3 regions of the Pristimantibacillus sp. Z349TD_6 genome follow, and region 2 is predicted to be linked to each of the others. Evidence: riboswitches for the same ligand, from Rfam matches in the RefSeq annotation. Region 2 holds a riboswitch; each other region holds the start of a gene.
The links. Region 2 has a riboswitch for cobalamin ahead of AC0VYE_RS22660 (DUF4430 domain-containing protein). Riboswitches for the same ligand answer to the same signal wherever they lie in the genome.

Region 1 (10,680 bases), 2.8 Mb from region 2:
TCGTAGAGAAGGGAGTGGGCGCCTAATGCAAGCAAAAGCTAGAGTCCGTGCAGCGCGCCTTCATCTCTGGAAGCGCTACGGAATGGGACTGCTGTTCATGCTGCCATGGATTATTGGGTTTGCAATGTTCGTCATTATCCCGATTAGCTGGTCGTTATTTATGTCCTTTAACAAGGTGCAAGTAGCGGTCGGAGGATTTAAATATGAATGGGTCGGATTGCGCAATTTCCGGGATGCATTTTTGAAAGATAACATTTTCCCAATTGAACTTATCACTTATTTCCAAGAAATGCTGCTAATGGTTCCGATCATCGTTATTTTTGCCCTGCTGATCTCATTAATGCTAAATCAGAAATTTCCTGGACGATTTATTTTCCGTGCGTTGTTTTTTCTTCCAGTTATTTTTGCAACAGGGCAAGTGCTCTCAGAGCTGTTCTTGCAAGGAGCGGGAGATATTCCATTCCTGGAGCAGTACAATTTGCTTCCGATAGTTGAGGAATATGTTGGCAAGCAATTTGCAGAGACAGTAATGGCAGTTTTGGGCAAAGCGATTCTAATTTTATGGTATTCCGGTGTGCAGATTCTTATCTTTATTGCGGGTTTCCAGACGATTTCACCGACGATTTATGAGGCTGTGCGGATCGATGGCGCCTCCCCTTGGGACAGCTTCTGGAAAATAACGCTGCCAGCCTGTGTGCCATTCATCAGCTTGAATGTGCTCTACACGATTATCGACCTGTTCACATTCCCGCTTAATCCTGTGCTGAAGCATATCAAAGACAACATGTTTAAGGTCGATACCGGTTACGGCTACGCCAGTGCGCTCGCTTGGATTTATTTTGGACTCATCTTCGCGCTGATCGCCCTCGTATTATGGCTGTTTAACCGGAGCCTCAAGACAAGGAGGGTACATTCATGATTACTGCGATGAAGTCTGAGTTCGAGAAGGTTAGCCGCAGCGTAAGGGGAGTTCTTTGGGGCCGCAAAGCCCAGAAAACGAAAATGCTGGTGCTCGGACGAAGCTTGTCTGACGGATTGCTGGCGAAGCTCATCATCTATTTGCTGCTCTCGATTGTCGCTTACCTTTATTTACAGCCGATTCTTTATATGGTCAGCACGATGTTTAAGAACATGAGTGATCTTCTTGATCCGACGGTAAAGTGGATTCCGCGCGAGATTACTTGGGAAAATGTGACGAAAGCGCTGAAGGGTTTGCAATATCCGGAAGCGCTCAGAAACACTGCCCTTATATCGGTGACATGCTCGCTCGTACAGGTCATTATTTGTGCGATGACCGGCTATGCGCTTGCTAGGCTGGAGCTGCCATTCAAGGGACTTTTTACGGCGCTGATCATATTGACCTTCTTGATTCCGCCGCAGGTTATCATCATTCCGCTTTACGTTATATTCAGCAAGCTCGGCTTGTTGAATTCGATTTTTGTGTTTCTCATACCGGCTATATTCGGGCAAGGCCTTAAGGGCGCCTTATTTATTCTCATTTTCCGGCAGTTTTTCAAAGCGCAGCCGCCAAGCTTGGAGGAGGCAGCGAAGCTGGACGGAGCTTCTACAGCGAGGCTGTTTTTCGGAATTATGCTGCCTCTGGCAAGGTCAGCGTGCTTAGTCGTGTTTCTCTTCTCATTTATTTGGTACTGGAACATGTATTATGAGCCATCGATGTTTCTTACCAAAGGCTTCACGCCGCTGTCGATCCGTCTAGATATGCTGGAGGATGTGCTGAATCCGTCATTGCTCGGAAATACGCGAACCATCGTTAATCCGATTACGGAGAGCACCAAAATGGCCGCAGCCTTCCTTATTATTTTACCGCCGATCATCGTGTTTATGTTCCTTCAGCGCTGGTTCGTCAGCGGTATTGAAAGAACGGGAATTGTTGAATAGTTTTTTGTCTGCGCTAAGGCGCAGCAGCTCTTTAGGGGGGTGATGTTTCGGCAAACAGCTGCTGGAACGGTTTCAACGTTATAAAGAATGCTAAACCGCAAAAAACGAGGGGAAGGCTTACGAAACGAAGCTAGTTTTGCTCTACAAAACTTAAAGCTTATGCTTACGAAGCCAGTTTTGCTTCACAAAACTTTTAGGAGGCCAAAAAATGAAAAACAAAAGCGCTTTGACATGGATGTTGTGTATGGTCTTGTTATTTTCAGTTGTTCTCTCAGCTTGCTCCGGCAATGGAGAAAAGAAAACGACGAACACTCCTTCTAATAATACAGCGACAGATGCACCTACCGATGATGCAGCGAAACCGGCTACAGAAGAGAAGCATGAGCCTGTTACGATTAAACTCATTTCATGGTCTGATTCCTACACAGAATTATACAAAATGTTTAACGAAAAATATCCATGGATCACAATTGAACAGGTTCCTGTAAATGGCAAACCAATTATGGAGATCATCGCTACTTTGGAAGCGGCAGGAACACCAGCCGACTTAACTTGGATCGACAGTGATTTGATCTCGTTTGACCAAGCTGGCTTGGTTGAGGATTTGACTCCTTACATCGAGAAGGATATGACATTCCAAGATATTCAGCTGCCTCAAGGATTTTTTGATACGATGACGTATAAAGACAAAAAATTGGCTGTGCCATTCGTTGACGTACCGATGTGGATACTTGTAAATAAAGATTTGCTTGCTAAGCATGGTGTTGAAATGCCAGCAAATGATTGGACTTACGATGATTTCCGCGATGTAGCCAAAAAAATTACCGATCCAGAAGCAGGGGAATATGGCTTAACAACACAGCCAGAGTTTCAAATGCGCGTTCTTAGCACAAAAGCAATTGCTGACGGACATGCTGCAAACATTCATTACTTAAATGAAGATTTGACACAAAGCTTGCTCAATACGCCAGATGTAATGAACGATGTTAGATGGCTTTCAGATTTTGTGTGGAAAGACGGCTCCATGCAGAGCAATGCGAAAGCTAAGGAACAAGGCGATGTTTCGAGAGAATTTATTAACGGTAAAACGGGCTTTGCGATCGGCGGAGACTGGGTACTTCCAGGCCTCAAAAAGGATGCGAAGTTTGAATGGGATGTTTTGCCTTTCCCAAGAGGAAAAGTAAGCCAACCAGGTTATAGTATTTATGGTCCGCTTTCACTGCTTAGCGGTTCCAAGCATAAAGAAGAAGCTTTCCTATGGATTAGCTTCCAATTCTCCAAAGAAGCGCAAAAATGGAAGATTGACCAAGGAGCAAATGCTTCGGTTATCGATCCTGAATTGACAGCTTATTATGATGAAACGCCAATGTGGGAAGGCAAAAACAAGGAAGCTGTGAAAATTGCAAAAGAAAATGCAAAAATTCAGCCAGGTGTAACCATTCCTGCTTGGTCTGAATACAACTGGAACAATATTTTGAATGAAATTATTTTTGATGGCGCAGATATTAATAAACTGATTCCAGAAACGGAAAAATGGAATAAACGTACGCTAGAGGTTCGTGAATCGTTGAAATAATCGGAGTCTACCTTTAGTAGGCTAATCTCGAAATCACCCTATGTCGCTTAGTTTGCGGCAATAGGGTGGTTTTTTTGTATTAATAAGGTATGTAGATAGCCTAAGCTTAGTAATTCATAAACTTAGTCATATAAAATAATTAATAATTTCAATATAAATATGTATTATTTAAGAAGTTTCAATCTAATTGGTTTAATTTACATAACATTTTAGTTAAACTGGTTTAATATAGATAAATTAACAGTGGGGGTTATCAAAAATGAAGATGGGATTACGCTCGTTGACGAATAAATTTATGCTAGTCATGGCCGCCGCATTAGTCATTATCGTTAGTGTGATTCTCATGTATGAATGGAAATCCACTCGTATAGCTGTTGAGCAGCAGCTTTTGGAAAAGGGTCGCACGATGGTTTTATCGCTAGCTCGCACACTTGAGAATGTTACGGAGCAGGATTTTAAAACAGGTGTTGTGCTGGATGATGGTACGAAATGGGACGGAAACAAGCTTAAAGAGGATTTTTTCAACGATACATTGACTGTAAATCCTGAAAGTGAGAAAGTGGCTGAAAAAAGACTAAAGGACTCATCCTATGCGGGGAAAGAATCGATTTTATACAATGGAGAGTCCATTCCGCTATCTCAATATGAACTGAAATATGATAGTGCCTATGACCGTTATACAGATTACCGCTGGCAAGGCATAATGGATAGTTTTCTGACGGAGGAAAATGTTATTTTTGCTATTGCAGGCGCTTATTCAGAAAATCCGAATTTTGCGGGCTATATCCCAACACATAATAGCATTTACAGCCCTGTTGGAGAAGAATCAAAAGATACTTGGGGCGACGAGGGACTTCTTAGTCAAAACTACCGGGCCAATCGGATTTTTAACGACAAAACAGGCTACAATGCCGCTACGAACACGAAGACGGATGATGTCCTCCTGCAAAAATATAATAGACTCATAGACGGGAAAACGGTAGAAACGTGGGATATTTCTTATCCTTTAATTATCGATGGCAAACATTGGGGCGGGGTACGTGTTGCATTGTCAAAAGAAAAGGCAGATGCGCTCATCGCTTCAGAAAGAACGATGGTTGTCATGCAATTTGGCGGCCTGATGGCTGTTGTTTTGGTTGTTTTGTTTCTGCTATCACAATTTATGGTAGGACGTAAGCTTCGTAATATTGTTCATGCTGCAATTAATCTTAATTCTAGCGAAGCGGATCTTACCTATCGTATAGAAAATAAAGGGAATGATGAAATTGCTCGCCTAGGCGAAGAAATCAATCATTTCATTGCCCATATGCAAGGCTTAATGCGGACGATTCGGAACAATGCCGCATCCGTATCGGACTTTGCAGGCCGGCTGGGTGTAGGCTCGCAGCAAAGCCGAGAGCTCTCTTCGCAGCTAGCTTCCTCTGTGAATGAGATGGCAATTGGCGCGGAAAATCAAGCAGACGGGGCAGTTGAGGCAGCAAGGTCTATGGAGGAAATGGCGACGAGCGTAGGAAGGATTGCTCACTCCTCGAGCCAAATGTCGGAAGCATCGAACGATATGCTGCAAGCAGCGGAGCTTGGCCATGAAAAATCGGATCATGCGGTTGGTCAAATGGAGCGGCTTGGCGCGGCAACGGCTTCGATATCACGAGTGATCGGACAGCTTAATGAGCGCTCATCCGAAATCCAAGAGATGGCAGGCACGATTGCTGCTATTGCAAATCAGACGAATTTGCTCGCTCTAAATGCTGCTATAGAAGCGGCACATGCAGGGGAGTATGGCCGTGGATTTGCAGTTGTATCAAGTGAAGTGAGAAAGCTGGCTGAACAGGCTTCGGCTCATGCGGGCCATATCGAAGAAACGATTAATGAGGTGCTAGCCTTGACTGCCGATGCTGTTGGCGCGGTCACTGCAGGAGAGCAAGAAATGGAACAAGGATTACTCATCGTTCAGGAGCTGAAGGTATCTTTTGACACAATTTGGAAGGAATCCCGCCTTGTTGCCTCCCAAATTGAAGACGTATCTGCTTCAACGGAGGAGATGGCAGCAGGCAGCGAGGAAGTGAGCGCTTCCGTTGAATCGATGGCGCAGGTCGCCAAGGATACTTCAACTCATGCTGCGCAATCGGCAGCGGACACTGAGCGGCAAAATCAGCTCGCAGCTGAAACGCAGCAGCTTGCTTCATCTGTAAATGAGCTTTCGGAGGAGCTTCAGCGCTCGATTACGAGATTTAAAATTGAGTAATTTGCAGCTGAAGTAGATTTATGATGAAATACTAGTCAAAGGCACAATAAATCGAATAGAGAATTGTACAAGTTGAAAAAAAACGGTCAGAACCTTTGTCTAATCCTTTCAAATTTGATACAATTCACAAAACAAGCACTTACAATTTCATAGAATAGCTAATATGGTGCTGCCGTGAATCTATCATTCACAAGCAGCTTAATAGGGAAGTTCGGTCAAAATCCGACGCGGTCCCGCCACTGTATCGCGGAGCAGACGATCATGTTGTCCACTGTCATATCATGACGGGAAGGAGATCGTCTATGCAATGAAGCGAAGCCAGGAGACCTGCCATAGGAGCTCTCTATATTTCTCACGAGGATGGGAGGGAGATGTTTATTCGTGCTTTTGCAATAGGTGGATTCCTATGCTTCCATGCGCACGTGTTTATCCAAACATCTTTCCACAAACGGAAAGATGTTTTTTTGTTGCCAAAAATGATTAAAGGGAGAGAAAACATTGCTTAATTTAAAAAGATTTATGAAAAAGAGTTTGCCAGCTATTTTAAGTTTTGTATTGGTGTTTACTTTATTTGCACCACAAGTAGGTAAAGCGGCAGATCATTCTGCGAATACGTCATTGACCATGATGATTGATAAGACGGTTGAGTATTATAAAAATAGAAATACAACATTGAATTCTTGGTGGGAAATTGTTGCCCTTTGGGGGGCTGGAGAAAACCTGCAGGATGGCAGTTGGAAGCTGCCTAGTTGGAAGACCGTGGATCCGGGGTTGAAGCCTAATGATAGTGATACAACTCATATCCGCTATATTTATTCATTACTTGCGATGGGTGAAGATCCGGCGCATGCGTGGGAAACGGATCGAAATCTGTATGCGGAGCTAGCTGCACAACTAAATAAGGATACGGGGTCATTTGCCGGTTCAACAAACAGGCATATGTGGGCGATGCATGCACTTGACACGGGTGCAAAGCTTGGAAGTGACGTTGGTAGCTGGGATGCTGCCGCAAAGCAGAAGGCATTAAAATATTTATTAAGTAAACAGTTGAATGACGGTGGATATGCATTTTTTGGAAACAATTCTGATCCTGATATGACTGGTATGGGGCTGCTTGCACTCGGCAATTATCAGAATGATAGTGCTGTTCAAGCTGCGATTGTAAGAGTGAAAAATTATTTGCAAACTATAAAGTTAAACCAAGAAAATGTCATGTATGGAAAAAACTCGAGCAGCACTTCTGCCGTAGTAAGCGGATTAACAGCCGTTGGCGAGGATATGTTGTCTGATGTCTGGATGGCTAATGACAAATCAGTACTTGATACTTATTCATTGTTCCAGCTCCAGAATGGAGCATTTAAGAACGATTTAGATAAAGGTTCTAATTCAATCGCTACAGAGCAAGCACTTGTTGCACTTGCTGATATTAAAAATCAGAAAACGGTATGGCAACGTTTAGGTGAAATAAAACTTCCTGTCTTTGTTAACACAAAGGTTAAAGTTGATGGTATTTCTCAAAGTATATATGATCAGAAAACGGTTAGTTTAAAACAGAATGAAAAGCCAGTTACAGCACTCGATGCTCTAAAAAAGGCACTTAATACAGCAAATCCACCTATCACTTTCAATATTGTAAATAGTAGTATTGGTTCATATGTTCAAGGAATTGCTGGACAAGAAGCTGGTTCATTTGGCGGCTGGGATGGCTGGATGTACGAGGTCAATGGCATTGCGCCAGATGTAGGTGCAGATGCATACCAGCTTAAAGAAAATGATGAGGTACGATTCTATTACAGTCGTTACCCAGCGCTCTCTACAACAACAAAGCTGAACACCGGCTCAGTTGATCCTACTGTGGATGTTAAGCTTGTGGGTGATCATTTCAGCAGCGAAGCGACTATTGCAAGCAACTGGGCTATTGATTCGGATGCGTCAGGACTGACGATTAAATCAATTGAGAAGACGAACGATCAGCACATTAAGATTAGTCTTTTGGGCAAAGCAAAAGACAAGCCATTTACACTACAAGCATTAGCAGCAGTATCAGAGAGTAAGAAGGAGAGCGAACCGTTTACGGTTTCAATTTCTGATTCTGTGACTGTAGATTTTCAGGTTGATGGCATTTCATCACCAATTTTGACGAAGCAATCGGTGACGTTTAAGAATACGGAAAAACAAGTTACGGTTTTAGATGTATTTAAAAAATCACTTGATCAAGCAACTCCAAAGATAAGTTATAAAATTACGGAGAGCAGTTACGGACCTTATGTATCGGAAATAGCTGGAGAAGCAGCAGGCAGCCTTGGTGGCTGGGATGGTTGGATGTATGAAGTAAATGGTATTGTTCCAGAAGTTGGTGTAGACGCCTATGAGCTTAAGGATAAAGATGTTGTTCGCTTCTATTACAGCAGATATGCAGCTCTTTCTACGCAATCCACAATTACGAGTGGTGCTGTTAATCCGACGATTGACGTAAAGCTTTCTGGCGATGATTTCACTAGCGTTGCGGCCAATATCGATAATTGGTCAATTAATACCGGAAATACAGAGCTGAAGGTAAAATCACTTGTTCAAGATGAAAAGAACATAAACATTTCTTTCGAAGGTACAGCAAAAGGCGGAACAATTACTGTTCAAGCATTAGGTGCCGCTTTAGTTGGTAAAAAAGAAACGGAGCCAATTGCGGTTGCAGTACCTCGTGAAGTAAGTAATACCACAGATCAAAATATTGCAATTCATGAGAACGAGAAGGATGTTACTCTTGGTGCAGAAAGCAATGCACCTGTAACCAACAATATCATTCTTTCCTTTGCATCGGCTGCATTGCCAAAGGTAACAGCTATTCGTGGTACGACTACGTTGGAGATTCCAGCTAATACGACGGTTACATCAACATGGGATCAAAAGCTGCAGCTTCCCAAATACTTAAGCACAGACGATAGCGGGCTAACAGCTAAGCTGAATACTGCACTGTCTGTTAATAATAAAAAAGTTGATGCAATCGCTGTTCGCATACAAGCGGGCGGAAATGAAAAAATACAATTTAATCAACATGTTACCCTTACCATTAAAGGTCAAGGCGATAAAGAAGCTGGATTTGTAGATCAAGCAGGTGTGTTCACGCAAATCAAGAAATATGCTGATTCATCAGCACGTACGGATGAGGTTTATGCTTATAATCAAAACGGCGATCTTATTATTAAAACAAAGCATTTCACAGAGTTTTTAGCTTATACAACAACGACAGCTTCGACAGGTGGAGATGGTGGTACTCTTCCAGTAGCGGAGACCATTACTCTATCAGTTGAAAAGCGTACTGTCAGCACCGGTGATTTGGTTGCTCCATTCACTGTAACTCTTAAACAAGGTGATACTGCCTTTACTGCACTTAAACGTGTACTTGAAGAGAAAGGTGTTTCTCTAAAATATATTGGTTCGGATTCAAGTATTTACGTGCAAGAAATTGGTGGCCTTGCCGAATTTGATCATGGTGAAAAAAGCGGTTGGATGTACTCTGTTAACGGAACTTTTCCTAAAATAAGCGCAGGTTCATATGAGCTGAAAAAGGGAGATAATGTTCGCTGGCAGTATACGAAAGATCTCGGGGCGGATCTTGGAGCACCGGTTCCAGGGGATACTGGAGGTCAGGTTCCAGGTAAAGACCCAGAAGTAAAGCCAGATCCATCTGCAACGAAATACTCAGATGAATCAAAAATTGCAAGCTGGGCTTTGGAAGCAGTAAACAAAGCAACTGCACTAGGCTTCATGCAAGGAACAAGTACGAGCAATGCAACATTCGAGCCTAAACGTAATTTGACACGTGCTGAATTTGCAGCGCTAATGGTTAAGTATTCCGGAGCAGACCCTATTATGGAGGATTCCGGCTTTAAGGATGTTAACAGTGGGGCATGGTATTATGGTTATGTTAAAGCAGCCAAAGAAAAAGGATTGATGTCAGGTGTAACTGAAACTTCTTTTGCACCGAACCAACCGATTACAAGACAAGAAATGGCTGCCGTTTTAGTTAGACTTAAAGGTCTTGCTGATGAGAATGCACCACAAGCAGCAATTAAGGACCGTGACGCTGTTGCAGAGTGGGCTGTTCCTTATGTAAATGTAGCGTACCAAAAAGGTCTGATGACAGGAGATAATGGCAAGTTTAATCCACAAGCTCTTGTTACACGTGAGATGGCAGCTGTTACGATCATCCGACTTTATGAATTGAAATCATAATTTATTAAGCTGTCTCGTAGGCTATTGCAATAGCTGCGGGACAGCTATTTTCTTGAAAGGAGAGTGTGGATTCAGGATGAACAAAAAATCCGTATCACTTAAATCGTTATTATTGATGATTATATACGCATTAATGCTTTCTTGCGTCAGTACGGCTCTGCTGCCTATGCAGCGCGCGGCAGCGGCAGAAACGATGGCGGTAGAGAATGAAATGACATCAGCTGCGAAACAAATCTTAAGCAGCGGTACCATTAGCGATTGGGAAGCGATTGCCTTATATCGTTCTGGTCATGCGGTGCCAGCAAGCTATTTGAGCGGGCTGGCTTCTTATTTAAAAGAGAACAAAGGTGAATTCCGCAAAGTAACCGATCTTGAACGAATGGCTATTGCGATTAGAGCGGCAGGTGAAGATGCAGCCTCCTTCGCTGGCTACAATCTCATTCAAAGCATCTACAATCATTCGAGAATGACGAATCAAGGCACAAATGGCGTGATTTTTGCATTGATTGCTTTGGATAGCGGCAATTATGAGGTGCCAGCAAGTGCCTTATGGACACGTACGAAGTTAATAGATTGGCTGCTCAGCCAGCAAAATACGAGTGGAGCATTCCCGCTGTCGGAAAAATCTGAGGATAATTTAGATATAACCGCCATGGCGATAAGCGCACTCGCTCCTTACCAAGAACAAGCAAAAGTGAAAAGTGCAATCGACAAAGCTGTAAAATGG
Region 2 (10,680 bases):
GTAGCAAACTTTGCTCGTGATCCTGAAGGCGGAGATCGCGACCAAGCGAAAGCGGTCGTTGCTGGTCTAGGTGATGTTGCGATTATGAATACTTATTACGTTGGGCAAATGTTGAATTCGAAGGATGCGGAAGAGGTTAAGGTTGCTGAGAAAATTGGCGTATTCTTCCCGAACCAAGAAACGACAGGCACACATCTTAACATCAGCGGCGTAGGCCTTACTAAGCATGCTAAGAATAAAGATAACGCTGTTAAACTGATCGAATTCATGACAGGCAAGGATGGGCAAACGCTGTTAACGCAAGGAAGCTTCGAATTTCCTGTAAATGCTGCTGCAGAAAAGCCTGAGTTGTTAAAGGGCTGGGGTGACTTTAAAACACAGAAGCTGGATTTCTCCAAGCTGGGCGATCATAACAAAAAAGCAGTCGAGCTTCTGGCTAAGGTAGGCTGGAAATAATAATGATGGCTTCCATCTCTTTGCGAAATTTAAAGAGAATATTGAACGGCTGGGTTATATTGAGCGTAATAGGGGCCATCATGGCCCTTATTCCGTCTCTTTATATTTTTTTCGGTTTGTTTGACAAACCGAATGAAAACTGGCAGCAAATCAAAGATTATATGCTGTTTGATTCTGTCGTTCAATCTTTCTATCTTGTAGTAGGATCGGTTTTTTTCTCCGTCGTCATCGGCGTGTCGCTTGCATGGCTTGTTGCAGCCTATGATTTCCCGATGCGGAAGTTTTTTCACTTTGCATTTTTGCTGCCACTGGCTATTCCACCATATATTGCAGCTTATACTTACGGTTCTATGCTGAGCTATACGGGCAGCATACAAGTTTTTATGCGAAATACGCTCGGCGTAACCCCTAACCAAGCTTATTTTGATATATTGTCCATGAAAGGCGCTATTTTCATATTTTCAATGTTTTTATTTCCTTACATTTATTTGATGACCAAAACCTTTATGGAGAAGCAAAGCGCAGCTTTCATAGAAAACGCAAGATTGCTCGGCAAAGGGCAGCTTCATATTTTTTTTCGAATCGTATTGCCTTTGTCACAGGCTGCAATTATCGGCGGAGCCAGCCTCGTCGCATTTGAGGTACTAAATGATTTTGGAGTAACCAAACATTTTGGCATTGCTTCGTTTACTGCAACAATTTTCAAAACATGGTTTGGTATGTATGACGTTGATTCTGCCCTGAAATTATCTGCACTCCTAATGAGCGCTATTATTGGTTTGTTTATTCTGGAGAGACTGCTTCGCAGGCGAAAAATGTATCATTCCGCGACAAGCAAGCTCAATCCGCTTAAACGAAGGAAGTTATCCTATTTAGGGACAGCTGCTGCTATTTTTGTGAGCACGGTTATATTTGCCCTTTCGTTCGCTATTCCAGTAGTTCAGCTCCTCGTTTGGGCGACATGGACATATCAAGATGTATTGAACAGCAAATTTGCGCAGCTCGTCTCCAACACGCTTTTGGTTTCCATTGTTGCGATTACCGTGTTGATGGTGCTTGCTGTTATTGCCGCCAATGTAAGCCGCAGCCTGAATCGGTCGCTTTTGTCGCTTGCAGCAACGAAGCTAATTTTAATGGGCTATTCTATCCCGGGTGCTGTTTTGTCCATTGGCGTGCTTGCTTTGTTTATTTCCCTAGACCATCAATTAAGCGGCGTCTATTCATGGTTAGGCTTTGGATCGAGCAAGCTCGTGCTCAGCATGTCGCTCGTGATGCTTATTTTCGCCTATGTAATCCGCTTCCTTGGTGTAGGATTTAATGCGGTGGAAGCAGGATTTGATAAAATAGGCAATCGTTATTCTGAAGCTTCCAGAACGCTCGGCAAAGGTATGACTGCGACTTTCTTCAAAGTGGATTTACCTTTAATAAAAGGCTCCATATTAGCAGGCTTCCTGCTTACCTTTATGGAAATTATGAAGGAGCTGCCGCTGACGCTGCTGCTGCGCCCGTTTAATTTTGAGACGCTAGCGACAAAAGCCTATCAATATGCAAGCGATGAGCAAATTCATCAAGCTTCCGTACCGTCTTTATTCATAATCACGGTGGGCGTGGCAACTGTTTTTGTTTATCATTGGTTGGGAGAGAAGAAATCCAGATGAACTTTTTTGAGCTGACTAACGTTTCTTTTAGCTATGATAATGGGAAAAAGAGTGTATTAGAAAACTTTACGATGCAAATGCAGAAGGGTGAAGTGGTTGGAGTGCTTGGTCAAAGCGGCTGCGGGAAAAGCACGCTGCTGCGGATTATTGCCGGGCTTGAGATTCCTGCCTCGGGGTGTATTGCCGCTGGCGGCAGGGTTTTAGTGGATGATCAGCAGTTTATTCAGCCTGAGCAGCGCGGCATAGGCATGGTGTTTCAGGATTATGCGTTGTTTCCTCATCTGACTGTCGGTCAAAATATATTATTTGGTTTACATCGATTATCGAGAAAAGATAGATTCATACGGCTGGATGAAATGCTGGAGCTGATACAGTTAAATGATTTCGTCAAGCGTTATCCGCATGAGCTTAGCGGCGGTCAGCAGCAGCGTGTTGCTTTTGCTCGTGCGCTTGCCCCGTCTCCCTTGATGCTGTTGATGGATGAGCCATTTAGCAGTTTGGATGCACACTTAAAGCAAAGCATTCGGGAGGAGCTGAAGCGATTGCTTCACAAAGCCCAAATTACTTGTATGTTCGTCACCCATGATCAAGAGGATGCAGCTGCTATTTGCGATCGAATCATTCAAATCCCATATAGACAAACCCCAGCAATCCCGATATGATTGATTAAATAATCGCATAATTGAATAGAGAAGGTGCAAACAAAAGCATGCTTTTGTTTGCTTAATAGGGAAGTCCGGTTCAATGCCGGCGCGGTCCCGCCACTGTATGTGAAGAGTGATTCTCTGCAAATGCCACTGTCCAATTCAAGGATGGGAAGGTGTGAGAATCGCGTTGACGCACGAGCCAGGAAACCTGCCTTTTTTATTTTGTTTCTCATTCTTCGGGGGTAAAGAATGTGGAGGCGTAATCGTTTTGCAGGACGCATCATATATTTTAGTTATATACGGTTGCTATTCTTACATTCGACATGCAGATCCCCTAATAGAAGGGGGTCTTTTTTTTATTGTTAAGGTTTGTGTGAATGAGACAAAAAGGAGTAGAAAAGAGACGATGGCAAAGATCTGTAAGAAATGGTTACCAAGCTTAATCATCCTATGGCTGGTGATTGGTTTATTAGCTGGCTGTGCCAGTCCGGCACAGAGCGTTAATTCCAATACCAATCAAGTACAAACCAGCAACGAAGGACAAGTGGAGCAAGAAGCGGATAAAGCCGCTGACGAGCAGCCAACGAGTACTTCAGCATCAGAAACGGCAGAGGCATCGCAGATGCCTAGCGAAGATAAAGATCAAGATAAAGCGAAGGCAACTGACAACGCTGGCGATAAGCAAGCAACACCTTCCCCGAAGCCGAAGCAGACAAATGAGCCGAAATTGGATGATCCAAAAACGGAGCCTACAGCTTCTGCGAAACCAAACAAAACAGATGGTACGGCTACGACAAAGCCCGTCACGCCTGTTGCAACGCCGAATCCTGTGCAGACGGTTACGATTTCAATTGTCGCGGACAAAGATACGGGAACGGTGCTTGCACCTACAGCCGTAGAGTTCAAGAAGGACGATACCGTTCTAGATGTATTGAAGAAAATTACGAGAAAAAACAAAATACAAATGGAATACAGAGGTGTTAAAGGCGGCGCTTATATCGAAGGCATCGATAATATTTACGAATTCGATTTGGGCGCGAAGAGCGGCTGGATGTACCGAGTAAACGGTGAGTTTCCTAACAAGGGCGCCGGGGTTTACAAGGTTAATGAAGGTGATGTTATTGAATGGCTGTATACGACTGATCTTGGCGAGGATATAGGAGCAAAATTCGATGAATAGTGCGTTCGGTTCGGTACATCCGGTTACGAGCTTTAGTTATTATGCAGGAGTCATTACATTCGGCATGCTCTTGTTTCATCCTGTTTTTTTATTGACATCACTGGCTGCGATTACGGTTATTATTGTCATTCATGACGAAGGGAAGCGGCTGCTTAAGCTGCTTCCTTATTATGTTCTAATGGGCGGTTTGGTTGCTGTTCTTAACCCGCTGTTTTCTCATCGCGGGCGGCATATTTTATTTTATTTTATGGATCAGCCGATCACGTTGGAAGCTATTTTATATGGTGTGACGATGATGCTCTCTTTATTGTGTATTTTACTTGCCTTTGTATCGTTTCAGCAGATTGTTACGACGGAGAAATGGATGTATTTATTTTCACGAGTCGCTCCGCGAACTGCACTGCTAACCTCGATGTCGATTCGGTTCGTACCGCTTTTCTTGCGGAGACTGGATCAAATTACTACGGTTCAACGAATAAAAGGGGTTTCGATTCTCGAAGGCAGCTTAAAAAAACGGAGCAAGGACGGCATGCTGCTCGTTCGTGTGCTGTTGACCTGGTCCTTGGAGGAGGCGCTTCAGACCGCTGATTCTATGAAAGCTAGAGGGTATGGCGCAGCTAAACGAAGCTCTTATGTCATCTATCGTATGGATCGTAGAGATTGGTATGTTCTTTTGTTTCTTGGAGCAATGGCACTAGTATGCATTTGGGGCTGGATGCAAGGCTTTGGTGTGCTTACTATTTACCCGCGTCTGGAAACAATGCAGTTTCATAGGGGGGAAGGCATTGCATACGCTTGCTATTGCGCCTTTCTTTTAACACCAGTCCTACTTGAAGAAATGGAGAGAAGGTCATGGAAGTAATTCAGGTTGATCAATTGACGTTCCATTATCCGGAATCAACGGTTGCAGCACTCGATAACATTACTTTAAATATCAAGCCAGGCGATTTTGTCGTTCTTTGCGGAGCATCCGGCTGCGGCAAAACGACGCTGCTTCGGCACTTGAAAAAAGAAACGCAGCCTACGGGGAAACGCTCAGGCACCATTAAGTATAATCGTGTATTGCTAGAGGAGCTGCCTGCGGTCGAGGCGGCTGAGCAGATCGGCATGGTGTTTCAAAACCCTGAAAATCAAATTGTGATGGACCAGGTTTGGCATGAGCTGGCTTTTTCCATGGAAAATGTCGGTTATGGGCAAGCGGTTATGCGTAAACGACTAGCCGAAATGAGCCATTTCTTTGGGCTGGATGAGCTCATTAACAAATCCGTTCATGAAATATCGGGGGGACAGAAGCAGCTGATTAATCTTGCTTCAGTATTGCTGCTGCAGCCGAAGCTGCTTCTATTAGATGAGCCCACCTCGCAGCTTGATCCGGTAGCGGCGCGAGATTTTCTGCAGTTTATTTATCGGCTAAATCAGGAAATGTCGATGACGGTTATTATAAGCGAGCATCGGCTGGAGGATGTTATTCCACTTGCAGATCGAATCATTATGCTGGAGGAAGGCAAAGTGAAATACGACGCGCCGCCGAGGGAGCTATGCCGGCTCGTTGGTGCTGATGCAGCACAAAAAGAAATGCCATACCTGCCTTCCGTTACGAAGCTGTTTCTATCTACCCAGAAGGCAGGTAATCTACCAGAAGTAAATCAAATTCCGCTAACCGTGCGTGAAGGGAAGAAGTGGCTCTCCAATGTTTTCGGCGTACATACAATAGGCGATAATCATTCAGTAATCAACGAAAGCAGCGAGCTCGAAAAAAAGGAATGGCTGCTTGCTTGTGATGAAATAACGTTTAAATACGAAAAAGCAAGTGCAGAGGTGTTGAAGAAGCTGTCGCTTAACGTTTACAAGCATGAGTTTTTGGCGGTGCTCGGCGGCAACGGGGCTGGAAAAACAACGATGCTGCAAATGATGGCCGGATTATTAAAGCCGCAGCGAGGCAAGCTGAAGCGGGATAAATCGATTAAAGTCGGTTATTTGGCGCAAAATCCACTGCTTTATTTTAGCTACGATACAGTTGAAGAGGAGCTTCAGCGAATGGCGGATTACGCCAAACTCGATGATCGGGATCGGAAGATAGCTCAGGTTGTCGATTCCCTGCAGATTTCCTCTATTTTGCCGAAGCATCCTTATGATTTGAGTGGAGGAGAGCAGCAGAGAGCGGCGCTCGCGTTAGTGCTGCTTGGTGAGCCGGATGTTCTTTGCTTGGATGAGCCGACAAAAGGGCTAGATCCCATAGCCAAGCAGCGAACAGCGGAGCTGCTGCAGCAGTTATGCCAAGCTGGCAAAACCATTGTCATGGTCACGCATGATATTGAATTTGCTGCCGAGCATGCAACGCGCTGCGCGATGCTGTTTGATGGAGCAATATCTGCTGAGGCGGAGCCGGCACAATTTTTTGGCACTAATTATTTTTACACAACAGCCATCAATCGAACGGTACGGGAATGGCTGCCAGAAGCGCTGACGACAGAGGATGTGATTGCAACGTGGGCAAAATAAAGCTCTGGTTCATAGCCAGCATTGGATTGTTCATCGCAGCTATGGCTTTATCCTCTGCCATTACCGATGATCATTACTTAATGCTAAGTATCGTGTTGCTATTTGTCACGATGATTCCTTTTTTTGCAAGGTTTGAGAGACGGAAGATCGAAGCGCGCGAGATTGTTATCCTTGCTGTGCTGGCGGCCATTGCGGCCATCAGCCGCGTACCGTTTGCGCCGCTGCCGAGCGTTCAGCCCACATCCTTCGTCATCATTATTGCTGCGATTGTGTTTGGAGCTGAATCGGGCTTCATTATCGGCGCAATAGCTGCAGTCGTATCGAATATCTTTCTAGGTCAAGGCCCGTGGACGCCGTGGCAAATGTTTTGCTGGGGGATGATCGGGGCTAGTGCTGGGTGGCTGCGGCATACTTGGCTCATTAAGACGAAGACTGGCTTGCTCATATTTGGTTTTGGATGGGGCTTCTTGTTTGGCTGGATTATGAATATTTGGTTTATCATCGGATTGCCGGACGCGCTGAGCTGGAATTTGATTTTTGTTGCCTACATTCAAAGCTTTTATTTTGATCTAGCGCATGCGCTGTCCAATGTTTTTTTCCTCGCCGTATTTGGGAGCAGCTGGATTGCCATTTTGCAGCGCTTCAAGAGGAAATACGGTTTATTGGAATCATAGTTTATACGCCATTTTCCCCTCGAGCTTATATTAATGCTACAATAGTATAAAAACACGAGGGGACGAATTCGGCTGCATAGCTAATCATATGCTCCGGAAAAAATGATGGATGATACAGAACCTCTTGCTGCCAAACCATGCGCCATTTGCAAGGAAACGAAACCGCTCTCTGAGTTTCTGCGGCGAACGGGCAAACGAGCCGGCGCTGGTGCAAGGCGCGGTGCATGCCGAGCTTGCAGGCAAGCGAAAGCGGCTTTAGCTCCATTGCCTGATGTTCAACTTAATGATTATAAAGCAATACGAAGAAAAGCTCATCCCAGCAAACCATTCCCGGTTCCACCGATGACATCCATAACGCTGCCGAATGATCCGGCAGCACTAAAGCCTACGCGTCAAGGTACGATTTGGATGAGAGGCAAGACGGATAAAGGACGGCGCTGGTATCAAGAAATTGAGCCAGAGCTTGCGATAACGCTGGTAAAGGAGCATGCTGCGGTTATCGTCAATCGCCATACGATACGCCGATTGTTCAGCAATAAGGAATTCCGGCGCTACATCTTGGAGCGTGACCATCACATTTGTTATTTTTGCGGGGAGCAGGGGGATACGATCGATCACATGCTGCCGCGCGCTAAAGGCGGGCATACAACGCCGGATAATTGCGTTTGTGCTTGCAATGCTTGCAACCAATCGAAGGCTGATCAAGACTTGCAAACGTTTATGAACGGTGATGAGCTTATTCCTTAGAAGCATTAATGAATGATTGAGTGATCCGTATGTTGTACTGCTTTCGTTACAACTGTCGTTTATACAAAAAAAGACTGCATAGTCCGCCTTGATGAAGGGCGACTACGCAGTCTTTCTTTTTATTAGATGCCTGCACTTGAAGCAAATAATTTAGCGAAACGGTTTAAAATCGCAGCAGCTTCCTTATGGAGCAGCGGATCTCTCGAACGGAAATCTGTACCTTTATCTGTTGATTTTATTTCTGGTCCATATAAACGAGCTCCAACAATGAATTGAACCGCTTCTTCGGCCCAAGCTGAAGTCTTGCCGCTCAGCTTCGCTGGAATGGGAGGGAAACCAAGAAAACGTGATAATCGATAGATAATGACAGCAGCTTCTTCCCTTGTAATCGATCGGTCAGGTTCAAACCTCTGGGCTGAAGTACCGCTTAATACGTGAATCTCTAGCAATGTTTGAATTTCTGATTCATATGGATGAGCCTTTAAATCCGTGAATTTAGAGGGTTGGTGTGATTTAGTAATACCTGCTAGTCGTACAATCTGAGCTGCGAATTGAGCACGAGTCGTTTTTCCTTCTGGTTCGAAAAGGGTAGATGTTGGATTCAAAACCCCGCCCAAATCACGTAAAGTATAAATGTCATCGGCATACGGATGATTGCGCGGTACATCTGAATAGGTAGGTGATGGGGTTATACGTTCACACCAAGCATCAATTAGCAAATAATAAAAGTATGAGATATTGCCAGCTTCATCTTTTTTAAATGCGCCAAGTTTTCCATCTTCATCTTGGAACAGCAGCTCGCCAACGGGTTTTAGTTTCCTGGTGCTATTGGGTCCGGCAACGGATAAATAACCATCTTCCGCCTTTACTTTGTAATAAACGAGCGGGGCGCGCAAATACTGGTAGCTGCCTTCAAAGCGTGCTAATTGTGCCTTGGTTAGTGCAATGGCAGGCCGCTCTTTCTCTGTTTGAGGGTAATAATGATCCATAAACGCGGCGAACAGCTGCTCACGTATATCGCTGGCATCGCTGTTCGTAACAACAAATCCGCCTACCTTTTGTTCCGGCAGCAGCCACATCCACGAATGATAGCCCTCCAAATCTCCGCCCTTTCCAATGACAGTCTCGCCATTAAAATGTTCTTGGAAAAACATCTCAAAACCTAAAGCCATGTTCGGAATTTCTGAATGAATGCCAACCTGTACCCGCTGCATCTCCTTAACTGTATTTTCCTGCAAAATACGATTTTCACCAAGCTTGCCGCCGTTTAACTGAGCGAGCATAAATTTGCTCATATCCGTGCCAGTTGCGAACATGCCCCCGTCTGGCGCTATTGTAGGCGTGAGCTGGTATTGCGGCCAAGGCTCCTTTAATTGGTTATAGCCGGTAGCAAGGTTTGCCAGCACTTTATCCGTCAACCGGAAATCACTGTTTGTCATTTGCAGCGGACGGAATATTTGATCATCAACGACTTGTTCGAAAGGCTTGCCTGTCACATTTTGCACGATTAATCCTTGATAATTGAAAGCTAAATTATCATAGCGATAAGCCGCTCCCGGCTTACGCACGATGGTAGGTAAATTCTCTTTAATATATTGTTCGAGAGGATAGTCTTTGCGGGTCGCATCTGGAGCAGTCAATACATCTGTTTTGTCGAAACCTGTTGTATGAGTCAATAAATGTCGCATCGTTAGTTTGCTGCCGGTCTCATTGGGAATCGTCACACCTTTCAAATAGGGGCTTACATCCTGATCCAAATCTATTTTGCCTTCTTCTACGAGCTGCATGACGGCTGTTGCTGTAAATACTTTGGATATGGAAGCTATTCTGAACATGGTTTTATCAGGATCAACAGGTTTCTTACTCTCCACATCGGCATAACCATAACCTTTGTTCAGCAGTACTTTATCATTGCCCACCACTACCACTGCACTTCCAGCTAGCGAGCTCGCAACCTCAGGACGATTAAAGAACTCATCGACAAACGCCTCAACTTCCTTAGCATCCTTGGGGCCAGTTGCACCTGCTGCCTCAACGCTCCTTGCAGGAAATGAGATGGCCGAAAAGGCGATCACTGCTGCGAGTAGGGCGGGAGCCCAAGCTTTCCTACTTTTCCTTCTTTGTTGAAACACCAACATCATTGATTTCCATCCTTTCAATTAATATGTAATTTATTTCCTCTTAACTTTAATGGAATCGCCATTTCATCAAATCAGTCATTGGTCTAATTGTTACCTAGACTTTAGTCGAAAGGGTAGGTTTTGTTTGCAAGGTTTATGAAAATTGTTATTCGTTTGAGCTAGCAAATGAGACAAAGTGCAGCATTTATACGGCCAAATTCGACAATAACAAAAGTGATATTTGTTATTGTAAAGTTATTTATTATTTGTATTGCAAAAATAATGTTATTTATGTTATCTTCTCAATAACGAAATGCAGCTTGTAAATTTACCCATGCAGCAAGATGCTCCTGTTCATGTAACTTAGCTACTTACGTCTACTAAACGTAGAAAGGAGGTGATTCATTTTTGAAAGCGTTTTCTGGCGGGACTGATTATACTATCGCAAGGCGGCACGTCCCAAAAGCATAGCTTCATCATTATGAATTAGAGGTGACGAATGAAATGGGTTTTAACTACCGATGGGGAACACGGAAGGTTTTGTTTTATGCTTTGATCCTAACGTTTGTTATGGGTGCCATTCCTCTCTACCCTTATGTAAACGCGACTGCATCTGCTTTTAAATATGAAGCAGCAAGTGCAGAAGTAGAGGGCGCAGCACAATTTTTAACTACAACTGCAGGAGGTGACATTGAA
Region 3 (10,680 bases), 3.3 Mb from region 2:
ACTGCTTTTGCAGAAAATAAAAATTATTTAAGCTCTGACATCAAAATGGTCGTGGATTATTATGATCTGGATGGAAAATACGTTAAATCAGAAATCGTACATACGAAATTCAGCAAGTCTCATATCACGATGGTTGAAGATGGAGATAATCGAAAAAAAGAGCTTCAGGAGCCATCAACCATTATCATACCTGATGACAATTTACAAAATTTTCGATCCAGTGCTCTATCAGACGACGAGAAAAAACAGATTAAACAACATGTGTTAAATTTTATAGATAGTTTATAAGTTTAGGACAAACGAATATGGAGGAATTGCATTGCAATTGATCTCATTAAAAAATAAGATAGCGATCGTTACAGGAGCGAGCAGATCCACGGGAATTGGAACAGCGATTTGCCGTTCGCTTGCACGCTTAGGTGCAGACATTTTCTTTACGCATTGGCATGCTTTTGATGAAACGGAAGGCAATGGGGGAGAGAAGGACTGGCCTGAGCAGCTGCGTAAGGAACTAGAAGACTTAGGTGTGAGGGCAAGTCATATGGAAGCGGATTTTACCGATGTGGAAACACCTGCCCTTATAATGGAGCAAGTAGAAAGGTCGTTAGGCCACGCGACGATTTTAATTAACAACGCCACCTATTGCGTACCTTCCAATTACAAAAGCTTGAATATCAGTATATTGGACCAACATTATGCAGTTAATAACCGCGGACCGATATTGTTAAGCACAGAGTTTGCTAGCAGATTTGAGAAAAACCAATTTAAAGGGACATCGGGCAGAATTATCTTTATGGTTTCAAAAGGGCCCGATCCTAATAATTTGGCTTACATTGCAACAAAAGGCGCATTGATTGGGCTAATCGAGCCGTTATCTGTAGGGTTAGCTCCGCTTCAAATTACGGTGAATGGGTTTGATCCAGGCCCTACCGATTCTGGCTGGATGGATGAGCAGATGAAAGCTGGCTTTTTGCCAATGTTCCCTATGGGACGCATCGGTTTGCCGGAGGATGCAGCTAAAGCAATCAACTTCTTGGCGAGTGACGAATCACAGTGGATAACTGGGCAAGTTATAAAATCTGAAGGCGGCTTTTTAGGTAAATAGCTGATTTTGTCCCTTATTATCCTACACACATGTGATAAAAGAAATCTATATAGTTTATAAATCATTGAAATATAATTTATCGATAGCCATGATACAATGCCGTTAAGCGGGAAAATGGAGGGATGGCATTGTTGAACAAACCTATTTTGACTGAGCAATTTATGGTGTTCGCGACGAGGGAATGCAATGGCTCAAGCCGTTTATATGAACAGCTATCATTAGCCATTGCAGATGATGATGAAATGCTTCAGATGGCTTCTTATTGCAGAGAAGGGCAGCCAGTTCCCAATCTTTTTTTTGCTGCGGTTCAGTACTTGCTGCGCAAAGAGAGCAGCCACGAACTGCAAAAGTTTTACGGCAGCATAGTTAATCATCCGAGAGATGCGGCGGAGGCATTCCCTTTTTTTAAACACTTTTGCCTTCAGCATAAAAAGGAAATTGTTCAACTGCTCCAAAACAAGCTTGTACAAACGAATGAGGTTAGACGCTGTGCTTACCTGTATCCTGCATTTTGTTATATGTATCAAAAATCGAACAAACCATTAGCAATCATTGAAATTGGAACAAGTGCGGGGCTGCAGCTTTTTTGGGATAAGTATAGTTATCAATATAACGATAGTGAAACTTATGGAAATACAGATGCTGAACTGGTACTGCGCTCGGAAGTTCGTGGAGATGTTATTCCGCATCTCCTAAAACAAAGTCCGCCAGTGATAGCAAGGATAGGAATAGATTTGCACATTAATAATCTGGAAGAGGCAGACGATTATCTTTGGTTAAAGTCGTTGATATGGCCTGAGCATAACGAGCGGATTGTGAATTTTGACAAAGCGGCTTCTTTATTAAAAGGGCAGCAGATGGAGTTGTTTCAAGGGAATGGTGCGAAACGACTTGCTGAAATGGCTGCTAAAATAACGGAGGATTGTGTTATTGGTGTGTTTCACACCCATGTAGCCAACCAAATGACTCATGATGACAAAGTTGAATTAACAGACAGCATTAGGAGAATAGGGCAACAAAGAGATATATTTCACCTCTACAATAATATGTGGGACCCATATCTTCATCTTGATTATTATTTGGAGGGCAAGGAGCAGAAGGAAACGTTAGCGGAAACAGATGGTCATGGCCGTTGGTTTCGGTGGATGCTTTGAGCCTACACCGTTCATTGTGGATTTAACGAAAGAGCATAATTTCAGCGCGCAGGGATAGAGGTCGAGAGATTTATGGAATGGGATGCGGGTGCTTACACCATTGCATGGAAAGCACAAAAGATTGTACTGCTTCCGAAGGAATATGCGCTGCTGCATTTCATGCACAGCCATGCAGGGCAAACGCTGTCGCGCGAACAGCTGCTGGACAACGTCTGGCCAATGGAGGCGCCGGTAGATCGTACGGTAGATGATCACATTTACCGGCTGCGGCGCAAGCTTGCACAATGGTCGCCGACTATTCAGATCGATACGGTACGTGGACTCGGTTATCGATTGCTGCTGAAGCAGGAAGGTCTGAATGATAACCCTCTAATCGAGCTGCCTTCGTTTACGGAGGAGCTAAGCGGGATTGTCAGCACATATTTGCGCTATGGAAGAGGGGATGCGCTCCTCATGCTGACACGGAATGAGCAGGTATTAGGCTTTAAGGTGGACCTGACCTTAAAGCTTTTATTTCGCGTAATGGAAGGCGATGTACGTTTTATTGTGCGGGAGGAGGCGGGCTCATTTGCAGATCGTGCCTTCCTTTTGCTGTACTTAAATCAGTTTATTGACCCACAGGACAACCGTGAGTATGTGGCGATCGTTCGTAGGCAACAGGTGCTTGCGCAGATATGGCAAAACGAGCTCGAAACGATGTCGATCATCAGCATGCTGATGGATTGGGGAGAGTTCGAGGCTGCCAAGGAAAAGCTGGATTTGCTTAAAGCAGAAGTGAAGCGAAATAATTGGGAAGGGCTCATCCCCTACACCGCTAATCTAGAGCTGGAATTTGTGCTGCGCGCTGAGCTGTGGTCAGAAGTCGATTCGGCTGCAGTGGTTGTTGAGGCGAAGCTCAAACAGTTTCCTTATCAACGCGAGGAGGGGCATTACCTTGTTTTGAAGGGGATAGCGCTTTATCGTTCGAACAGAAAATCCGGCTTGTCCTTTATTGAACAGGGATTCTCGCTGCTGAAGCAGTCGCATTTTTTAGCCAATCTGTTAAACAGCTATCACACCCTTCTGATCATAACCAAGGTGCATGGCTGGGGAGCAGACCGGGATTACTTTGTGAAGGAATGGAGCCGGTTAACGGCACAGATTGGGCTGGATGATATTGCAAAACAGGTAAAGGAGCAGCTTCAAGCTGAGCTGAAATCCTACCAATAATTTTCTGTTAAATTTCTATTAAATCTTTATTCATGCTCTGATAATGCTCTGATAATTGTCCGGTATCGTTGGATTTATCAACTTATACCGGAGGTTATCAAGATGGAAAATGCAAAAAAGAATGATCCGATTTGGCGCCCGCTGCGGGCAAAAGGCTTCCGCCAGCTGTTTATTGGCCAGCTGTTGTCCGACCTTGCGAATTGGCTTGATTTTATAGCGCTTAGCGCATTAATTGTTTATGCATGGAATCACGGCTCTATGGCAGTTGCCGCTTTATCGATCTGTGTCGGTTTGCCTTATGTCATTGTGGGACCGTTGATGAGTGTGCGTCTACGTTGTTTTTCTGGAAAAAGCTTGTTAATCGGATGCGATCTATTGCGATTTGTATTCGTGCTGGCCATGGCTTGGGCGCCGTCTCTTCCTATTCTTCTGCTATTGGTGCTGTTTAAGCACAGCATGAGCGCTATATTTGACCCGGTTAGGCAAAGCGCTGTGAAAAGAATCGTTGACCGGCATTTGCTGGCGCAGGCCTCTTCACTCAGCCAAATGTCGGTTAATATGACCAAGGTGTTGGGACCTATGATCGGCGGAGCAATAACGGCATGGCTCGGAGCAGCGGTTCCATTTTTCATAAGCGCTATATTGTATGCACTGTCAGCTCTCATGCTCGGTTTTATCCCGTCTTGGAGAGGACAGAAGGAGCAAGCGGCAAAGCCATCCGGCGGATTAAGGGTTGCCTGGGAGCATATGATGCGCAGGCCGCTCCTGAAGGCGGTCATTATGTATGCTGCTTCTTTGTTTTTCCTTATCTTTTTGTATGATGGTTTGTTCGTTTTGCTGGCGAAGGAATCGGGAATGGCTGAGAATTTATTCGGACTGCTCATTGGCGCGGTTGGTGCAGGCAGTGTTGCCGGCGCTTTACTGGCAGGACAATGGAGCGGGTGGAAGCGGCGGCCGCTTACTCATATGACGAAAGCGGGTATCGCAACGGGAATTCTCGTTATTGCGGTCGGAATTAGCGGCATGGGCATATTCCAAGCGGAGCTTGCTTTGTGGCTGCCGTTATGTGCGGCGCTTGGCTTTTGCAGCGCACAAAGCGCGGTGCCGTTTGGCTACGTGTTGCAAATTGAGACGACGGATGAAACGGTTGGTCCTGTGTTTGCGTTAGCGAATGCTTTTCAGACGAGCTCTATGCTCATTGCACCTGTAATAGGGGCGATGATGGCTACGTGGTGGAGTGTCGGCAGTGTATTCCTCGGTGTTGGGGTAGCTACAACAGGAATAGCGGCTGTTTACCTTTTTTACAGTGAGATGATGGTAAATAAGCAGCGACAACGGCGAACCTTTACACAAGAACTGAACGACTGATCACTGGCTATCTTAAATTTGACACAATGCATTGCTCGTATTTATCTTCAATAATGATAAGCTGGAGATATCTACTATTCAGGGGTACAACGATGCTCAAAAAAACAGGTTTAGCTGCTTTGTATGCCAGTATTGCTTTTCTTATTTATCGTTATGGCGATGTGATTTTGACGTGGTTTCAGCAAGCGGATAATGTTCCGCTCGTCGTTATTATGGCAACGCTCGTCGCACTATTTCCTGTCATCCCGTATCCCGTAATCGGCGGGCTCATTGGTGCTGCTCTTGGCCCAGTGTTAGGCGCGGCAGTAACTTGGACGGGCTCAGCGGCAGCATCCATTGTGATGTTTCTGTTTATCCGCTATGGCTATCAAGAGTGGGGGAAGAAGTTTTTCTACCGTTATCCAAGCATCGGAAAACTTACGGTGATGTTTGAGCAGAATGCTTTTCTGACGATTATGTTTGCTCGGCTCATTCCGTTCATTCCATCCATTGCAGTTAATATGTACTCGGCGCTAAGCCGTGTTTCCTTTACCGTTTATGCCGTCGCCTCATCGATTGGCAAAATTCCAGCGATGCTGTTGTTCGCCACGATCGGTGATACGCTTATGACGGACCCAAGAAACGTATTCGTTACCGTTTTAGTATACGGCATGTTTATGGCGGTATCTCTTTATGTTTATCGAAAGTGGAAGCTTCAGTAGATTTCCTCTAAAACAACAAACGGCCTCTTCGCAAATGATGCGCGCGGAGGTCGTTTTTTTGTTATACAGTCTTCTCGGAAATAAAAATGCTCCTGCTAATCTTGAATGTTTAAAATGTTCTTTTTATGTTCGTAAATGTGTGTTATTATAAAAACGAACAATAACAAACATTAGCGTAGCTTGCGAGGCAAGTCTAACGCAAATAACTTTTAGGAGGCTTTTATCCAATGGAAGTACGCCATACTACGAATCCTACTGATGTGAAGCAATATGATACGGAACGTCTGCGCAGCGAGTTTTTGATCGAAAGCTTGTTTGAGCAAGATCAATTAAAAATGACATATACGCATTATGACAGAATGGTTGTAGGCGGAGCATTGCCTGTGAACGAGACGCTTGAGCTGGAGGATGCTGCAACGCTAAAAACCGAATATTTCTTGGAGCGCCGCGAGGTTGGTTTCTTGAATATTGGCGGACCTGCTTCGATTTCCGTTGATGGGGAAGTATACGAGCTGAATAAGCTCGATGTGCTTTATGTTGGCAAGGGCAAACGTCAAGTGCTGCTTTCAAGTGTCGATAAAGCGAACCCTGCGAAGCTTTATTTCTGTTCCGCGCTTGCGCATGCTGAAATTGCAACACGCAAGATGACGATGGAGGAAGCGAATCCGACTCATCTTGGTTCGCAAGAGACTTCCAATGAACGTATTCTTTATAAATATATTCACGCAGACGGCATCCAAAGCTGCCAGCTTATGCTTGGTGTAACGAGCTTGAAAACGGGAAGCGTCTGGAATACGATGCCTTCGCATGTCCATGACCGCCGCATGGAAGCATACTTGTACTTCGACATGAATGATGATGCTCGCGTATTCCATATGATGGGCGAGCCTTCGCAGACGAGACATCTTGTTGTTGCCAACGACCAAGCGATTCTTTCACCGCCATGGTCGATCCACTCAGGAGTGGGCACAAGCAATTATACATTCTGCTGGTCGATGGCTGGAGAGAACTACACATTTACAGATATGGACGCCGTACCTGCAAGCGAGCTAAAATAGAAACATTCGCTACAGGGGGTGCACTATGCTTGCTGCCGAACGGCATCGTAAGATTATAGATAAATTGGAGCAGCTTGGCGCGGTTAAAGTTTCCGAGCTAAGCGAGCTGTTTCAAGTCACGGAGAAAACGGTTCGTGAAGATTTAGAGAAGCTGGAAGAGAAGGGATTGCTGAAACGGACTCATGGCGGAGCTGTGCCCCAGCATAGAGGCGAAGACAGCCTTTATCCGCTGCAGTTCCCAAACAGCAAGCATCAGCAGGAGAAGGCGGCGATTGCGGAGCTAGCTCTTTCCTGCATCGAGCCTAATGATATTATTGCGCTGGATGCTGGCAGTACTACGCTCGAAATGGCAAAGCGTCTGCCCAATATCCCGGTTACGGTGCTTACGAACGATCTGCTTATCATTCGGGAGCTGACTGCGAAGGACCAAGTAAGGCTTGTTATTCCCGGGGGCTACCGGCATAACAATTTGCTTATCGGCGCAGAATCGCAGGAATGGATTAAACGACTGAATGTACACAAGCTGTTTCTTTCTACAACCGGCATTCATATGGAATATGGGCTTACCATATTCACAGAAGAATTGACGAAGCTGAAGAAGCTGTATATGGAAAATGCCAAGGTCGTCTACTGCCTTGCCGATCATAACAAATTCGATAAGGGTGCACTAATAACGTTTGCGGGTTTGCATGAAATTGACTATATCATCACAGACGAAGGTATAGATGCGGACGTTGCGGCGAGGTATGAGTCGCAAAATATAAAAATGATGAAAGCAGCGCTTTCGGAAAACGGGAAGCGTACTAAAGGTAGGAGCTGAGCCGATGAGTTTGTTTGATTTGACGGGTAAAACAGCTGTCGTCACAGGTGCAGGGCGCGGGCTTGGAGAAGCGATTGCGCTTGGATTAGCACAAGCGGGTGCGGATATTGCGCTTGTCACGAACCAAACGCCTGCTGACAAAACGGCAGCGGCGATAAGAGAGCTTGGTCGCAAAGCGATTACAATTCAGACTGATATTGCTGACCGAACGAAGCTTGCTGGCATTGTTGATCGTACAGTTGAAGAACTGGGACGCATCGATATTTTGGTCAACAACGCGGGTATCATTCGCCGCACGCCAGCTGCAGAGCATAGCTACGAGGACTGGCAGGATGTACTGGACGTTAACTTGAATTCTGTATTTCTCCTTTCCCAGCTGGCTGGGAAACATATGATCGAACAGGGCTCAGGGAAAATTATAAACATTGCGTCGATGTTAACCTTCCAAGGCGGCATTAATGTTCCGGGTTATACGTCCAGCAAACATGCCGTTGCCGGTCTTACCAAAGCGCTTGCCAGCGAATGGGCAGCTAAAGGCTTGCAAGTAAATGCGATAGCCCCAGGCTACATGAGTACAGACAACACCGAAGCGCTTCGCGAGGATCCTGTTCGCAGTGCTCAAATTTTGCAGCGCATACCAGCGGGACGCTGGGGTACATCGCAGGATTTGATTGGACCAGCGGTGTTCCTAGCCTCTTCAGCTTCTGATTATATGAACGGCCATATCTTGGCTGTTGATGGCGGTTGGCTGGTTAGGTAATTGTATAAAAAACCAATAAGGCTTTCCTTTTGCAGCGCAGGCTGTTTAGAGGAGAGTCTTTTTTTGATATTATAATGATTTCCATTGTATGGTTATTATTTTGCGTGTATAGTTATTCGTGATCCTAAAAAATGCGATCAACAACTGAAATAAGTGGAAATAGGTGCTCTTGCGGTATAGCTTGAGCTTAAAAGGGAAGTCCGGTGCAAAACCGACGCGGTCCCGCCACTGTAACAGAGGAGTCTAAGCGCCAACGCCACTGATCTTTAAAGGTTGGGAAGGCAAGCTTACGATGATGATTCTGGAGCCAGGAGACCTGCCTATTTGAACGACACTGATTTTACCTACGGGAGATAGGGAGGTGTTAAGACAGAACCGCTGTTTATTAAAACGCCGGGCGTCTTTACCTTTGCTTCTTTAAGGTAACGACGCTCTTTTTTGTGCTTTTATTTCATAATAATTACATTTATTAGGAGGAAATATGAACGTGAGCAAACTGCAAAACAGTGTACTTGGATATCCGCGTATCGGCGAAAATCGGGAATGGAAAAAAGCGCTTGAAGCTTTTTGGAAAGGTGATTTGGACGAAACGATATTCCTTCAAACGCTTGAAAGCATTCGTCTAAACAACCTGAAGCTGCAAAAGGATAAAGGAATTTCTTTAATCCCTGTAAATGATTTTACGTTGTATGATCAAATGCTGGATACTGCAGCGATGTTTGGCCTTGTGCCAGAGCGTTTTTCCTACGATGGAGGTCCTGTTCCCGTACAGACCTACTACGCAATGGCGAGAGGGACACAGGAAGCACAAGCCTGCGAGATGACCAAATGGTTTAATACCAACTATCACTATATCGTGCCAGAACTTGCGGGTGCTGCTCCGGTACTGACGGAAAACCGTCCGCTGATTGCGTACCGGGAAGCCAAAGAAAAGCTTGGCATTGAAGGTAAACCTGTCATTATTGGCCTATATACCTTCCTCAAGCTGTCGAAGGGCTACGATGCCAAGCAGCTTCCGCAGCTCATTGAGCAGTTTATACCGCTTTATGCTCAGCTGCTTAAGGAGCTTGAGCAAGAAGGCGTACAATGGGTGCAAATCGATGAGCCAATCCTTGTTACCTCTATTTCTGAGGAAGAGATGCAATGGGTTGAATCGATCTATGCAAGGCTGAACCAAGCAGCGCCAGCGCTTAACATTATGCTTCAAACGTATTTTGAAGCGGTTGAGCATTATGAAGCTGTAGCTGCTCTCCCGGTACAAGCGATCGGTTTGGATTTCGTTCATGGTTTGGAGCAAAACTTGAAGTCGCTGGAGCAATTTGGTTATCCGAAGGATAAGCTCGCTGGTATCGGACTTGTAGACGGACGCAACATTTGGCGCGCAGACTATAAGCAAAAGCTTGAATTGCTGCAAAAGATTTCGGCATACATTCCAGCTGAGCGCACGATCATTCAATCGTCATGCAGCCTGCTGCATGTGCCGGTAACGGCAAAAAACGAAACCAATCTGCTAGTAGAGCTGCGTGAGGCGCTTGCATTCGCGGAAGAAAAGCTGGATGAAATCGTGTGGCTAAGTGAAACAGCGACTGTAAATGAGGCGGACATCTCAGAACTTCGCAAGCTTGAGCTTAAGCTTAACGGCGAGCGGATTCATCATTTATCCATTTCTCCTGCCCGCAATCGTCAAGCTGCTGATGCAGCAGCGGTAGCGGCGCATCCTTCAACGAGGCAGAAGCCATTTGCGGAGAGACAAAAGCTGCAGCAGCAAAAGTGGAATTTGCCGTTCCTTCCAACAACGACAATCGGCAGCTTCCCGCAAACGCTGGATGTACGTCAAGCAAGGCAAAAGTGGAGAAAAAACGAGCTCAGCTCACAGGACTACGCTTCCTTTATCAACGATAAAATTAAAAACTGGATTGAAATCCAAGAAGAGCTTAACATTGACGTCCTCGTTCACGGTGAATTTGAGCGTACGGACATGGTCGAATTTTTCGGAGAGAAGCTGGATGGGTTCGCATTTACAAAAGGCGGCTGGGTTCAATCGTATGGTTCCCGCTGCGTAAAGCCGCCGGTCATTTATGGCGATGTTGTATTTACTGAGCCAATGACAGTAACCGAAAGCGTGTACGCGCAGTCGCTGACAAGTCGTCCGGTAAAAGGGATGTTGACGGGTCCGATTACGATTTTGAACTGGTCATTTGTCCGCAACGATATCACACGCGAGCAGGTTGCATACCAAATTGCGCTTGCACTTTCAGAGGAAGTAAAGGCGCTTGAGACCGCAGGCATCGAAATGATTCAGGTTGATGAGCCAGCTTTGCGAGAAGGCTTGCCGCTTAAACGCAGTGATTGGGATGCTTATTTAAAATGGGGCGTGCATGCCTTCCGTCTATCGACTTCAGATGTGCATGACACCACACAAATTCATACACATATGTGTTATTGTGAGTTCCATGATATTATCGATTCCATTCTTGCGCTGGATGCGGATGTCATCTCCATTGA

Region 1: linked by a shared signal. The riboswitch ahead of AC0VYE_RS10145 (DUF4430 domain-containing protein) and the one ahead of AC0VYE_RS22660 (DUF4430 domain-containing protein) in region 2 are both predicted to bind cobalamin.
Region 3: linked by a shared signal. The riboswitch ahead of metE (5-methyltetrahydropteroyltriglutamate--homocysteine S-methyltransferase) and the one ahead of AC0VYE_RS22660 (DUF4430 domain-containing protein) in region 2 are both predicted to bind cobalamin.

What each region holds. Positions count from the first base shown of each region.
Region 1 is NZ_CM149662.1:2,383,940-2,394,619, forward strand. It holds gene AC0VYE_RS10120 (DUF5696 domain-containing protein) at 1-26, shown strand, start outside; gene AC0VYE_RS10125 (carbohydrate ABC transporter permease) at 26-919, shown strand; gene AC0VYE_RS10130 (carbohydrate ABC transporter permease) at 916-1,899, shown strand; gene AC0VYE_RS10135 (ABC transporter substrate-binding protein) at 2,108-3,475, shown strand; gene AC0VYE_RS10140 (methyl-accepting chemotaxis protein) at 3,735-5,720, shown strand; cobalamin riboswitch at 5,868-6,069, shown strand; gene AC0VYE_RS10145 (DUF4430 domain-containing protein) at 6,219-9,953, shown strand; gene AC0VYE_RS10150 (S-layer homology domain-containing protein) at 10,030-10,680, shown strand, end outside.
Region 2 is NZ_CM149662.1:5,141,166-5,151,845, reverse strand. It holds gene AC0VYE_RS22675 (Fe(3+) ABC transporter substrate-binding protein) at 1-456, shown strand, start outside; gene AC0VYE_RS22670 (ABC transporter permease) at 459-2,114, shown strand; gene AC0VYE_RS22665 (ABC transporter ATP-binding protein) at 2,111-2,776, shown strand; cobalamin riboswitch at 2,791-2,991, shown strand; gene AC0VYE_RS22660 (DUF4430 domain-containing protein) at 3,168-3,941, shown strand; gene AC0VYE_RS22655 (energy-coupling factor transporter transmembrane component T) at 3,934-4,803, shown strand; gene AC0VYE_RS22650 (ABC transporter ATP-binding protein) at 4,794-6,443, shown strand; gene AC0VYE_RS22645 (ECF transporter S component) at 6,431-7,117, shown strand; gene AC0VYE_RS22640 (HNH endonuclease) at 7,220-7,864, shown strand; gene AC0VYE_RS22635 (serine hydrolase) at 7,987-10,005, opposite strand; gene AC0VYE_RS22630 (glycosyl hydrolase) at 10,489-10,680, shown strand, end outside.
Region 3 is NZ_CM149662.1:1,874,704-1,885,383, forward strand. It holds gene AC0VYE_RS08075 (hypothetical protein) at 1-288, shown strand, start outside; gene AC0VYE_RS08080 (SDR family oxidoreductase) at 326-1,105, shown strand; gene AC0VYE_RS08085 (DUF2332 domain-containing protein) at 1,234-2,259, shown strand; gene AC0VYE_RS08090 (winged helix-turn-helix domain-containing protein) at 2,332-3,468, shown strand; gene AC0VYE_RS08095 (MFS transporter) at 3,571-4,836, shown strand; gene AC0VYE_RS08100 (TVP38/TMEM64 family protein) at 4,929-5,537, shown strand; gene kduI (5-dehydro-4-deoxy-D-glucuronate isomerase) at 5,765-6,595, shown strand; gene AC0VYE_RS08110 (DeoR/GlpR family DNA-binding transcription regulator) at 6,621-7,415, shown strand; gene kduD (2-dehydro-3-deoxy-D-gluconate 5-dehydrogenase KduD) at 7,420-8,175, shown strand; cobalamin riboswitch at 8,320-8,513, shown strand; gene metE (5-methyltetrahydropteroyltriglutamate--homocysteine S-methyltransferase) at 8,663-10,680, shown strand, end outside.